4 regions of the Streptomyces sp. RLB3-17 genome follow, and region 4 is predicted to be linked to each of the others. Evidence: riboswitches for the same ligand, from Rfam matches in the RefSeq annotation. Region 4 holds a riboswitch; each other region holds the start of a gene.
What was found. A riboswitch is a leader RNA that binds a small molecule or an ion and turns the genes downstream of it on or off. The one in region 4 is predicted to bind cyclic di-AMP.
Positions count from the first base shown of each region.

Region 1: linked by a shared signal. The riboswitch ahead of FNV62_RS22420 (transglycosylase family protein) and the one ahead of FNV62_RS29820 (transglycosylase SLT domain-containing protein) in region 4 are both predicted to bind cyclic di-AMP.
Region 2: linked by a shared signal. The riboswitch ahead of FNV62_RS43505 (M23 family metallopeptidase) and the one ahead of FNV62_RS29820 (transglycosylase SLT domain-containing protein) in region 4 are both predicted to bind cyclic di-AMP.
Region 3: linked by a shared signal. The riboswitch ahead of FNV62_RS30935 (NlpC/P60 family protein) and the one ahead of FNV62_RS29820 (transglycosylase SLT domain-containing protein) in region 4 are both predicted to bind cyclic di-AMP.

Region 1 covers NZ_CP041610.2:4,934,974-4,938,177, forward strand. The annotation lists gene eno (phosphopyruvate hydratase) at 1-322, opposite strand, end outside; gene FNV62_RS22420 (transglycosylase family protein) at 674-1,384, opposite strand; cyclic di-AMP (ydaO/yuaA leader) riboswitch at 1,389-1,597, opposite strand; gene FNV62_RS22425 (transglycosylase family protein) at 1,736-2,734, opposite strand; gene FNV62_RS22430 (cytochrome P450 family protein) at 2,906-3,204, opposite strand, start outside.
Region 2 covers NZ_CP041610.2:9,677,849-9,681,052, reverse strand. The annotation lists gene FNV62_RS43510 (hypothetical protein) at 1-410, opposite strand, end outside; gene FNV62_RS43505 (M23 family metallopeptidase) at 652-1,632, opposite strand; cyclic di-AMP (ydaO/yuaA leader) riboswitch at 1,635-1,793, opposite strand; gene FNV62_RS43500 (alpha-galactosidase) at 2,095-3,204, opposite strand, start outside.
Region 3 covers NZ_CP041610.2:6,803,506-6,806,709, reverse strand. The annotation lists gene pcrA (DNA helicase PcrA) at 1-1,152, opposite strand, end outside; cyclic di-AMP (ydaO/yuaA leader) riboswitch at 1,491-1,663, shown strand; gene FNV62_RS30935 (NlpC/P60 family protein) at 1,671-2,849, shown strand; gene FNV62_RS30930 (tellurite resistance/C4-dicarboxylate transporter family protein) at 2,945-3,204, shown strand, end outside.
Region 4 covers NZ_CP041610.2:6,573,637-6,576,840, forward strand. The annotation lists partial or broken gene FNV62_RS29815 (HAD family hydrolase) at 1-622, shown strand, start outside; gene FNV62_RS29820 (transglycosylase SLT domain-containing protein) at 768-1,457, opposite strand; cyclic di-AMP (ydaO/yuaA leader) riboswitch at 1,462-1,622, opposite strand; gene FNV62_RS55875 (hypothetical protein) at 2,072-2,230, opposite strand; gene FNV62_RS29830 (CocE/NonD family hydrolase) at 2,236-3,204, opposite strand, start outside.

The DNA of each region.
Region 1 (3,204 bases), 1.6 Mb from region 4:
GCGAGCCCTTGTTGTCGGTGGCGTCCAGGTCGAACATCGCCTGGTCGATCAGGCGCTGCTCGGTGGCGTCGTAACCGACGAGCTCCGGGCCGATCTGCTCGATGACGGCGAGGACGGCCTTCTCGACACCCTTGCCGCCGTAACGGTTGGGGTCACCGTCACGCAGCTCGATGGCCTCGAAGGCGCCCGTGGAGGCGCCGGACGGAACGGCGGCACGACCGGTGCTGCCGTCGTCGAGGCCGACCTCGACCTCGACCGTGGGGTTGCCTCGGGAGTCCAGGATTTCCCGGGCTACGACGACGTCGATGGACGGCACGAGCATCTCCTTCTGGGATGTGACGCGGGTACGCGGAGCCTGTGATGGCTTCGCGACATGAGCCTAACCGCCCCGGGGGGATCGGCCAGCCGGTCGCCCACCCCTTGGGCAGAACTGAACGTACACATTGTTCCAGAACGGAACAAAAACGGGTACGGAAATCTGGGTACGAAGCGCTCGGTACGAAACGCTCGGCACGAACTGCCGGATACGAAAAACCCCGCTCCGGTGCGTACGGGGGAACACGCACCGGAGCGGGGAGCCCGTGGGGACGGGGGTGACCCTCACCGGGGCCTCCAGTGTGGAGACCCCTTTTATGAGAGACCTGTCATTCAGCTGGGGTGAAGCTGCCGATCATCAGCTGAGGTGCAGCCGCTGACCCGGGTAGATGACGTCGGCGTCGTCGACGATGTCCTTGTTCAGCTTGAACAGCTGCTGCCAGCCGCCCTTGACCTTCTTCTTCTCGGCGATCGAGCTGAGGCTGTCGCCCTTGACGACCTTGTACTCGCCGTCGCCCTTCTTGACCTTCTTGCCGGTCGGGGTGGAGACGGTCTTCTCGGCGGCCGGGCGGGACGCCGAACGGGAGGCCGCGGTGTCCGTCGAGCGGGTGGTGGCGCTGGTGCTCGGCGAGCTGTTCGACGAGGAGCCGTTCGAGGAGGACGAGGTCGACGGGGCGCTCGCACCGCCGGTGTACGCGGCGCTCGACAGGCCCGTGCCACAGGTCGGCCAGGCGCCCTTGCCCTGCGCGGCGAGGACCTTCTCGCCGACGGTGATCTGCTGGGACTTGGAGGCCTGGTTGGCGGTCGCGGCGTACGCGGTGCCGCCGTACGCGGCCCAGGTGGAGGCCGAGAACTGCAGACCGCCGTAGTAGCCGTTGCCGGTGTTGATGGACCAGTTCCCGCCGGACTCGCACTGGGCGACGGCGTCCCACTCGGAAGTGGTGGCGGCGGAGGCGTTGCCGGCCGCCATCAGCGGAGCGGCGATGGCGACACCGGTGACACCGGCGAGCGTGGCGACACGAGTGGCCTTGGACGGACGGCGGTGCTTGCCCTTGCTGGAAAACAGCATGGAGAGATCCCCTCACCGACGCCTGCGAGGTGAGCTGTCGGGTTCGGGCGGGTGAGTGCCCGGCCGTGCGCGCTGAGCGCTCGGCTTCACCCCAAGCCGCTCCCGGTCAACTACCGGGCGCGGCGCCTACCTTGGTTCCCCCGCTCCTGCCTACGGCGCTGACGCGTCGACTGTTCCCGTACGGCCGTTGGCAGGATTCGGCGTTGACGACCGTCGGGGCCCGCTGTGGCGAGCGGTGACGACCGTAAGCAGTCGATCGGCTGAATTCCAAAGACGATCAGGGCCTTTGAGATCCATCTCTCACTCGCGCCAAACCGGACATTACACGGCGAACCATGACGCGAACTGCCCCTACTTTTCGCCCGATTCAGTACCAACTGCAAGGCTCTGACCGGGAAGGATGAGGTTCGGGTCGACGCCGACCGTCTTCTTGTTCGCGTCGTACAGCTCGGCCCATCCGCCTTGGAGGTCAAGGGCGTCCGCGATGGTCCAGAGATTGTCTCCGGCGCGCACGACGTAGGAGCCGTCGACGACATCGCGGGAGACGCCCGCGCCGCGCGAGGCGTGCCGCCCGGAGGAGTCGTCGCCACGGCCGTCCACGGCGCTGTCGGTGGTGTTCTCGGCCGCGGTACCGCCGCGGTGGCGCCCCGCACCGGTCGTCGCGTTCTCGGACGTACCGGAAGAGTCGCCGCCCTGGCCGGAGTTGCCCGAGTTGCCGCTCTTCGTCGTTTCCGTGCCGGAGCCGCCCACCCCCTGGGCGTCGCCGCCGGTGTCGGCCTTCGTCGTGTTCCCGGCGGCGTTCCCGGTCGCCTTCGACGACGAACCGGACGAAGACGAGCCGGACGAAGACGAATCGGACTTCGAGCCGGAAGAGGTGGGCGGAGTCGAATTCGCAGACGAACCGGACGAACCGGTTGAATCCGATGTACTGGACGAGTCGTTCGCCACGCCCGTGTCGACCAGGATGTCGCCCGAGTTCTTGCTCAGCCCGGAGAGCGGTCCGCAGGTCGGCCAGGGGGTGAGGCCCTGGTCGTCGAGGAGCTTCTCGGCGATGGCTATCTGCTGCGAGCGGCTGGCCTCGTCGGCGCTCGACGCGTAGGTGAGGCCGCCGTACTTCTCCCAGTCCGCCTGGCTGATCTGGAGCCCGCCGTAATACCCGTTGCCGCTGTCGGCACTCCACTGGCCGGCGCTCTCGCACTCGGCGACCCGGTCCCACGTGGTGCCGTCGGCCGCGCTCGCGCTGGTGGCACCGAGCAACGGGATCGCGATGGCGGATCCGGTCACTCCTGCCGCGACGATGAGGGCCGGGGCCTGACGGGGGCGACGATGGCGGCCGTTCCCGGAGAGCATGCGGAAGCCTTTCACGTGACAGCAGGTGACTACGCGACGTGTGAGTCGCGTTGACGAGTGAACGTATCCGCACCCGATCACTTGTCACAAGTCGATGCAGCGTAGATCACGTGAAGATCACAGAGTTGAGTGCGTGTCAGGTTTGAACGCCCGCAGGTGTATGGTCGCCCGCTATCGCGCGGCCGGTACCGGAGGCGTGAACTCCACTGGAAGCGTGCGCAATCCACGCATAATGAGCCCGCCGCGCCAGCGCAAATCGGCCGAATCTCCCGCGAGTTGAAGGTCGGGGAGACGGGTGAGGAGGGTGGCGAGCGCGGTCTGGCCCTCCAGGCGGGCGAGCGGGGCGCCGAGGCAGTAGTGGATGCCGTGCCCGTAGCCGAGGTGTTGGTTGTCACGGCGGGAGAGGTCGAGCGTGTCCGGCCGTTCGAACCGCGCGGGGTCACGGTCCGCAGCCGCGAGGACCACGAGGA
Region 2 (3,204 bases), 3.1 Mb from region 4:
CGCGCGAAGTCGAGCGCCGCCGAACTCGGCTCCCGCTCATGGCCGTTGACGAGGGCACGCACGGTGTGGGTGCCGGTGCCCCGGCCGTCGTCCTGGTACGTGGTCGACCGCGTGACCGGCGCCCCGTTGAGCCGCCGTCCGCCCTTGTACACGTTGAACGCGATCGCGTCCCCGGTGGGGGTACCCCCTGTTCGAGCGGGGCCGAGAACTTGGGGGAGGGCGTACTCCGTGCCGAGTAACCGCCGGCTCAGGAAGGTGCCCTCGCCCGAGGGGACGGCGACCGGGCCGCGGTCCAGGTTCTCCACGATCCGGCGCGGCGGCGGACGCCGTTCGGTGGCGTGCGAGGGCGCGGCGACCGGACCGGCCGGCAGCGCGGCGGTGGTGACGACGCCGAGTCTTCGAGGTCTCACGATGGCGTGCTCCTTGCGGTGGCGACGACGGCCGCGATGCCGTCGCCGAAGACGCAGAAAGCGCTTACGGAGATCACTGTGGAGCCACTCGCGCACCGTGTCGAGACCTCGTGCGCCGGTGCCACAAGACCGCAATGTGCCGATCATGAAAGGACCGCGCCGGGACGCGTGGAGAAGAACCGAGGGCCGGACCCCGCGATCGCGGGGTCCGGCCCTCCAAGACGTGAGAGGCGCGGCGGCGTCAGCCGACGGCGACACCGTGCGCGCGCAGGTACGCGACCGGGTCCACGTCCGAGCCGTAGTTCGGGGTGGTGCGGATCTCGAAGTGCAGGTGCGGACCGGTGACGTTGCCGGTCGCACCGGAGAGGCCGATCTGCTGGCTCTCGGTCACGGTCTGGCCGGCCGAGACGGACAGGGCGGACAGGTGGGCGTACTGCGAGTACCGGCCGTCGGCGTGCTGGATGACGACCTGGTTGCCGTACGCGCCGCCCCAACCGGCCGACACGACGGTGCCGGCGGCGACGGCCTTGACGGTGGTGCCGGTCGGGACCACGAAGTCCACGCCGGTGTGGTAGCCGCTGGACCACATGCTGCCGGCGACCTTGTAGCCGGTGCCGATGGTGGCGCCCTCCACCGGCAGGGTGTAACCGGTGTTGGTGGCGGCGCCGGTGGCCCGGGGTGCGGCGGCCTGGGACTTGGGCGCGTCCGCCGCGCCGGACGACCCGGTGGCCGACCGCGCCGACGATCGCGTGGACGTCTTGGCGGACGACTGCGTGAACGACTCGGTCGACGGCTTGGCGTCGTCGGTCGACACGGCCCTCTCGCCGATCGTGAGCTTCAGGCCGGGGTGGATCAGCGAGGGGTCGCTGCCGATGGCCTGGCGGTTGTCGGAGTAGAGCTTCTGCCAGCCGCCGCTGAGGTGCTGCCGCTCGGCGATCCTGGCGAGCCAGTCGCCGACCTTCACCGAATAGGTCTTCACCGAGGCCGTGGAGGTTGTCGCGGTCTTTTCCGAAACCGTCGCGGACTTTTGAGAAACCGTCGCGGCGGAAATCGTCGCGGTCTTTTCCGGAGTGGACGAAATCGCGGCCGTAGGCGTCATGGCATGGGCACCGGCGGCCCCCATCAGCGGCAGCGCGAGGGCGGCGCCACCGGTTCCGGCCACGGCGATCGAGCGGGAGAAGCGCTGGGACTTGGGTCGGCGATGCTTACCCTTCGCGGGCATGAAGAATTCCTCTCCGGCGCCTGCGAGGTGAGCTGTCGGGTGCGGGCTGGAGATGCCCGGCCACGCGGCTGCGCGGCTATACCCCTAGCCGTTCCGGAGACCGGAACAGGCGTGGTACCTGTGGGTCCCCCGCTCCTGCCGGTTACCGGTGGGTGTGCGGATACCGGGCGGCGGCAGGATTGGGCGTCCGTCCGGATTGAGGGCGAACGTAGGCGAGATGGGGGCGCATCGCCAACCATGTGGCTTTTCAGTGCGCGTGCCTTTCTTGATCCATGCCGGAATTCCGGTCACCCTCCGTGGACAATGATCTCCCCCGCCTCTCAACCCGCCTGGAAATTCAGGCGGATCGAGAAAGCGGGCCCGCAACGCATCGTCACGAATATGACGCTGCTCACGCACGCCACACCACGGTCCCTTATTCCAGGTCCAGTTGGAATTAAGGCATTAATAAGGACAGAACGCTCACATGCGACGCAGTCGGATAACTGCCGCATCGAAGTCCCCGCGCAGCCCCGTCCGCAACCCGTGATGCAACAGCACCGCACCTCGGTGCACTTCACCCGTTTCACGGCATTCGTACGCCGCGCTCGGATCGAGCCCGCGCAACCGGAGCGGGGCGACCGGCTCGCCGTGACGCTGGGCCTGGAGCAGGGCGAGGACGACGGTCTCGTCGCCGTGGACGTACTGCACCGCACTCAGCCCGCCCTCCGGAGGCCGCAGTCGGTAGAGGTCGCCGCGCTGCACGACCGGCCGGATCTCCTTGTAGAGGTCCACCCACTCCCGCGCCTCGACGAGCTCCGCCTCGCTCCAGTCGGCCAGGTCGCCGCCGACCCCGAGTACCCCGGCCATGGCGCTCACGAACCGGAAGCGCAGCGAGCTGATCCGACCGTTGAGCTGCGCGTTCGGACTGTCCGTGACCCAGGCGGCCATGATCCGGGCCGGGTGGATCTGGCTGAAGCCGTGCTGGATGGCGAGCCGGTCGAGCGGGTCGGTGTTGTCGGAGGTCCACACCTGGTCCGTACGCGCCATGACGCCGAGGTCGATCCGGCCGCCACCGCCCGAGCAGGACTCGAAGGCGACCCCGGGATGCTCCGCACGCAGCCGGTCCAGGAGCCCGTACAGAGCCTCCACGTGCTCGACCCACAGCTTCTGGGGGTACGGCTCACCGGGCCAACCGGCGTCCGTGAAGCAGCGGTTGAAGTCCCACTTCACATAGTCGATCGGAGCGCTCGAGAGCAGACTGTCGAGCTGCTCCCACAGGTACTCCTGGACATCCGGGCGGGCGAGGTTGAGTACGAGTTGGTTGCGGAACTCCGTCCTGGTCCGCCCCGGCTGGAACTGCACCCAGTCGGGGTGCGCGCGGTACAGCTCACTGTCCGGATTCACCATCTCCGGCTCGACCCAGATCCCGAACTGCATGCCGAGCGCGTGCACGTCGTCGGCGAGCGGCTTCAGCCCCTGCGGGAAGCGGTCCGGATTGGGGGTCCAGTCGCCGAGCCCGGCGCGGTCGCTCGTCCGCGCACCGAACCAGCCGTCGTCGACGACGAAGAGCTCGACGCCCATCTCCGCGGC
Region 3 (3,204 bases), 230 kb from region 4:
GCGGCGGGACTCGTTGCGCTCGATGACCGCGTTCGCGGCGGTCAGGATCGTCTGGGTGGAGCGGTAGTTCTGCTCCAGCAGGATCGTCGTCGCGTCCGGGTAGTCCTCCTCGAACTGGAGGATGTTGCGGATGGTCGCCCCGCGGAAGGCGTAGATCGACTGGTCGGCGTCGCCCACGACGCACAGCTCGGCGGGCTCGAGCTCGCCCTCGGCGGGCGGCACGTCCTCGGGCCGGTCACCGGCGGCCGGGCCGACGAGCTCCCTGACCAGGGCGTACTGCGCGTGGTTCGTGTCCTGGTACTCGTCGACCAGGACGTGGCGGAAGCGGCGCCGGTAGTGCTCGGCGACGTCCGGGAAGGCGCGCAGCAGGTTGACCGTGGTCATGATCAGGTCGTCGAAGTCGAGCGCGTTGGCCTCGCGCAGCCGCGACTGGTACATCGCGTAGGCCTGGGCGAGGGTCTTCTCGAAGCCGTCGGCGGCCTGCGCTGCGAAGTCCTCCTCGTCGATCAGCTCGTTCTTCAGGTTCGAGATCTTGGCGCTGAAGGACTTGGGCGGGAAGCGCTTGGGATCGAGATCCAGATCACGGCAGACGAGCGCCATCAGCCGCTTGCTGTCGGCGGCGTCGTAGATCGAGAACGAGGAGGTGAAGCCGAGCTTCTTGCTCTCCCGGCGCAGGATCCGCACACACGCGCTGTGGAAGGTCATCACCCACATCGCGTTCGCGCGCGGGCCGACGAGCTGCTCGACGCGCTCCTTCATCTCGCCCGCGGCCTTGTTCGTGAAGGTGATCGCGAGGATCTGGCCGGGGTGGACATGGCGCTCGCCCAGCAGATGGGCGATGCGGTGGGTGAGCACCCGGGTCTTGCCGGAGCCCGCGCCGGCCACGATGAGCAGCGGGGAGCCGGAGTGCACCACGGCCGCGCGCTGGTTCTCGTTCAGCCCGTCCAGCAGGGCCGCCGGGTCCACGGCGGGGCGGTGCGCGCCGTCGCGGTAGTAGGCGTCCCGGCTCGCGGGCACGTCGAAGCTGCCGCCGAACAGGTCGTCCGGAAGCGGCTCCGGCGCCCCGTCCTCGGGCGGCGGCGGAGGCTCTTCCTCGTGGGCCCCGGAAGGCTGGAGGTCCGCCAGAAAGCTGTCATCAAAGAGGCTGCTCATCGCTCTCCGAGTCTAGGCGGCCCCACTGACAACCCGCGGCCACCCTGGAAACCCGACCGGTTTTTCCGCGACCGCGCATGATCTCTTTCCACGACCGCGCATGATCCCTTTCCGTGACCGCACCTGATCCCTTTCCGCCACTCTTTCCGCCGCGGACGCCGTCACCGTTCAGGATCGTTTCATTACGGTCAGCCACAGTCGGTCCGGATCAATGGCCCCCAGGATCAAGGTCACAAAAAAGTATCGGGCATATCGCACATCAAACTTCACAGAACACTTATGAGTTGGCTAGCGTGCCGGGCAGGCCGCTCGACCCAACCGGCGAACATCGCCGGGCCGTGCGGCCTCCGCCGAGTCCGGTGCGCCGTACGGCAGCCGGAGCCGGGGACCCAACCGACCTTGGGGTGAATCGGTCCAACTGTCCGCTGGGACAAGGACCGTAGGGCAAACCTTCCGGAATCACCCGCCCGAACCCGACAGCTAACTCGGTAGGCGGAAGACGGAAGGAGTCGCCTCTCTTGGCGTCGCATCGCAAGTGGAGTCCTACGGGTACGCGCATAGCGGGTATACGGACCCCCGCCCTCGCCACGGCGGCCCTCACCTCCGTGGCCCTGCTCTCCCAGACGGCGAACGCCGCGCCCTCGGCCGACTCCAAGCCGAGCATCGAAGAGGTCGAGAAGAAGGTCGACGACCTCTACCACCAGGCCGAGGCGGCGACCGAGAAGTACAACGCGACCAGGGAGAAGACCGCGCAGCAGCGCAAGCGCGTCGACTCCCTCCTCGACGACGTGGCCCAGCGCACCGAGAAGCTCAACACCGCGCGCGACGAGCTGGGTTCGTTCGCCGCGGCGCAGTACCGCACCGGCGCCTCCGCCCCCGACACCGCGACCCTCCTGCTGGCCGACAATCCGCAGGACTACTTCGACCAGACCCAGCTGATGAGCCGTCTGACCAGCCGCCAGAAGGTGGCCGTCGACGACTACATCACCGAGCAGGCCGCCACCACCAAGAAGCGCGCGGAGGCCTCCCAGAGCCTGCAGACGCTCACCACGACGCAGAGCGCGCTGAGGACGTCCAAGGCCGACGTGCAGCGCAAGCTCGCCGAGGCGCGCGACCTGCTCTCGAAGCTGACCGCCGAGGAGAAGGCGCGACTCGCGGCGATCGAGAAGAAGAAGCAGGAAGCGGCCGACCGCAAGGCGGCCGAGCTGGCGCAGCAGCAGGCCGCGGCGGAGAAGAAGGCCCAGGAGGCAGCCGCCCAGCAGCAGACGACCACCGGGACCACCGCCACCACCGGGACCACCGGGACCGCCGGGAGTTCGGCCACCGACTCCTCGTACACCGCCAAGGCCGACAAGGCCCTCGCCTTCGCCCGCGCCCAGGTCGGCAAGCCGTACGTCTGGGGCGCGACCGGGCCCGGCTCCTACGACTGCTCCGGCCTCACCCAGGCCGCCTGGAAGACCGCCGGCGTCGATCTCCCGCGCACCACCTGGGACCAGGTCAACGTGGGCACGACGGTCCCGCTCTCCGACATCAAGCCCGGTGACCTCGTCTTCTTCTACGACGACATCAGCCATGTCGGCCTCTACGTCGGCAACGGCATGATGATCCACGCCCCCAAGCCGGGCGCGTACGTCCGCGAGGAGTCGATCTTCTACGGCGGCGAGTCGATCATCCACAGCGTGGTGCGTCCGGCCTAACGCCTCGACGCCCGGCACGCGCGCGTGGGGCTCATCGAGCTCCACGCGCGCGTGGCCCGCCGCCAACCCGCTCGAAGGTCCTTAGCATCGGGCCCATGTCAGCCATCTCCCCGCCCGGCGCCCGGTGGACCGGCCTGCGCACCTGGTGGGCGCAGAGCCCGCCGGGCGCCGGAGCCGCGATCCTGGCCACCGGCATCATCTCGATCGGGCTGGAGCAGACCGGCTACGAGATCCTGTCCCGGGTCGTGCTGGTCCTCGCGGCCGTCGGCTGGCTCGGGCTCGCCGCGGCCTTCGTCGTACGGCTGCTGCGGGAACGGGAACGGTGGCTGACGGAGGCCGGTACACCGAGCGCGCT
Region 4 (3,204 bases):
CGGCGGCGCGGGGCTGGCGGTGTGCGGGCAGGGGGCGCAGCTGTACGACGCGGCGGCGGACCGCCTGCTGTGGTCGGTGACCCTGGACAGGGAACTCGCGGAGACCGCGCTCGGCAAGATCGAGGCGGAGGTCGGGCTGCTCTACGCCGCGGTGGACCAGGACGGCGTGGACGGGCTGACGCTCATCGAGCCGGGGTACGTGATGCCGCATCCGACGCTTCCGGCGGTACGGGTGCATCACCGCGACGACCTGTGGACGGAGCCGATCAGCAAGGTGTTGCTCCGTCACCCGTCGCTGTCCGACGACGAGTTGGCCTCGGCCGCCCGGGGTGTGGTGGGCTCGCTGGCCACCGTCACCATGTCGGGGCCGGGGACCGTCGAACTCCAGCCATGCGGCGTGACCAAGGCGACCGGTCTGGCGCTCGCCGCCGCCCACCTCGGTCTCACTCCCGCCGGCACCATCGCCTTCGGCGACATGCCCAACGACATCCCCATGTTCGACTGGGCCGCCCGGGGGGTCGCCATGGCCAACGCCCATCCGGAGCTGAAGGCGGTGGCCGACGAGGTGACGCTGTCGAACGAGGACGACGGGATCGCGGTGGTGCTGGAGCGGCTGTTCCCGTGCCGGTCGGATCGGTTCCGGGAGTCCGGAGAGCCCGGTGGGTCCCGGCAGCTCTCCGAGTCGCTCCGACCTCATCAGCCGTATCAGCCGCATCAGCCCCGGCAGTCGTACGAGCCCTACCGGCTCAGCCAGCCCCACAGTCCTGTCAGTAGGGGCCGTTGACGTTGTCGATCGAGCCGTACTTCGCCGCCGCGTAGTTGCAGGCCGCCGTGATGTTCGCGACCGGGTCGTAGATGTTCATCGACGTGCCCGGCACGTGGTAGGCCTTGAACGTCGGGTCGATGACCTGGAGCAGGCCCTTGGAGGGGATGCCGGCCTTGGCGTTGGAGTCCCAGTTGTTGATGGCCATGGGGTTTCCGGAGGACTCGCGCATGACGTTGCGGTGGATGCCGTTGTAGCTGCCGGGGATCTTGGCGCGGGCCATGATGTCCAGCGAGTGCTTGATCCATCCGTCGAGGTTGTTCGCGTACGTCTTCGAGGTGGTGGGCGCCGTCTTCGCCTTGGCGGGGATTTGGACGGTTTTGGTGCCCACGGTCAGGGTGAGGCCCGGACGGAGCGTCGTCGGGTCGGGGCCTATGACCGCGCGGTTGGCGGCGTACAGCTTCGCCGCGCCGCCGCTCTTGGGGTACTTCCGCGCGATCTTGGCCAGGGTGTCGCCCGCGGTCACCTTGTACGTGATGAGCTGGACATCGGTGGTGGTGGCGGTGGCGGCCTGTGCGCAGGTCGCCGCCGCGAGCGGAAGGGCGAGTGCGACTCCGCCCATTCCCGCGGCGAGGATGCCCCGAGTGAGCATGCCGTGGATCTTGAAGCTGCGGTGCTTGCCTCGTGCGGACATGGCGAATTCCTCTCCGGCGCCTGCGAGGTGAGCTGTCGGGTTCGGGCGGGAGCTGCCCGGCCGCACGGTGTGTGCGACTTCACCCCTAGCCGTTCCGGTGTCCGGATCGGCGGCTTACCTGGGTCCCCCGCTCCTGCCGTGCGTGTGTGTGGGTGGCTGGGATATTCCGGTCGGCGGCAGGATTGGGCGGTCCGTCCGGATCGACGTGAACGTATGCGAGAGCACATGTCCGGAACAAGCCCTCATTTCCCGGTGTAGATCGCTTTCACCTGTGCAATAAGGGGGAGAAAATGCCCGATTAATCCGGAACGTGACGCTCAACTTGCCTTATGCAAAGGGGGAGTCGTCAAGAGGGGATAAAGGGCCCACTTCGCATGGGAGTGACCCAATTCACTCGACCAAGCAGAAATAAAGCGGCACTGGCGGCAAATCGGACATACGGCTTCGAGTGTCCAGGCCGTTGAGCCCGTAGGCGGAGCCGGGCGTACCTCCCACACGGGCAGGTCCGTGTCGGGGTCGTCGTCGGGGAGCCGGCCGGCGTGGGGCTTGAAGTAGAGGCCGTGGGCCCAGTATTCGGGGAGTTCGTGGCACATCAGGTCCGGGTGGGCCCCGAACTACCGCCCCGCGTAAGCCCTGTTGATCCTCGCCACCGCCTCGGCCCGGGGAATCCCGAAACGCGTGACCATCTCGTCGGTCGTCTCGGCGGTCATCTCGTGGAAGTGCGCGAGCATCCCCTCGTCCAGGGCCATCAGGAACTCATCGGTCCGCGCCATGCTCCTCAGGGGTTGCCCATGCCGCCGCCGGGTCCCCAGTCCGGCGGCGTCCGGGGGATTCTTCTCTCCCACGTCCGATGGAAGACCACCTCGTTGCCGTCCTTGCAGATCAGCTCGTTCGAGGTGATGAACTCCCGCGCGTCGCAGCTGAGTTCGGAGCGTGTCTCGACCCGGGCGTCCCAGGGCAGCTCCGGGCGGTGCAGACGGATCGACCTCGTCGAGCGGGTACGGGCGGAGAGCGGGTCCGACTCGTCGATGGTGTACGTGTCCCGGGCGTCCTCCGTGCATTCCAGGCCGTCAGGGTGGACACGGGTGCCGTCCTGGCGAGGGTCGACCTCCAGACGCCACTCGCCCCTCGCCACGTCACGGGCGACCAGGCGTTCGGGGCGGGGCTCGTCAAGGGTGGCCGCGGACGTCACTCCCAGGGGTTCGGACTGCTCCGGCTCCTCGAAGGTGATCCTCGGGTCCGACTCCCTTGCTCGCACCGGAAGTTCGAGGGAACTGCCCGCCGGGTCCAGGACGAGCCCCGCCGCCGAGCCCGGCTGGGGCCAGATCCACGGCCAGTAGGCGGAGGACAGGGAGAGCCGGATGCGGTGGCCGGACGGGAACGCGTAGCCGGTGGCGGTCAGGTCGAAAACCACGTCCTCCGTAGAGCCCGGTTTCCAGGAGACCGCCTGGTCGGGGCCGTAGCGCGCTGACAGGTTCAGGGCACCCCGGGTCACCAGCGTCGAGGAACCGTCGGCGGCGACGTCGCACACCCTGGCGATCACCTGGCCCCAGGGGGAGTGGGACGTCAGACGGAGGCGGACCCTGGGGCGCCCCAGGATCCAGGTCTCCCCCGGGACCTCGAACTCGAAGCAGACCGATCTCGCGTCCTCCTCCCGCTGGTTCGGCGGCAGGTCCGCGTCGTTCCCGACGGGGCGGAAACGGCCCGCGTCCACGCCCGTGTGCTGAGGGGAGCGCACCAGCACCGG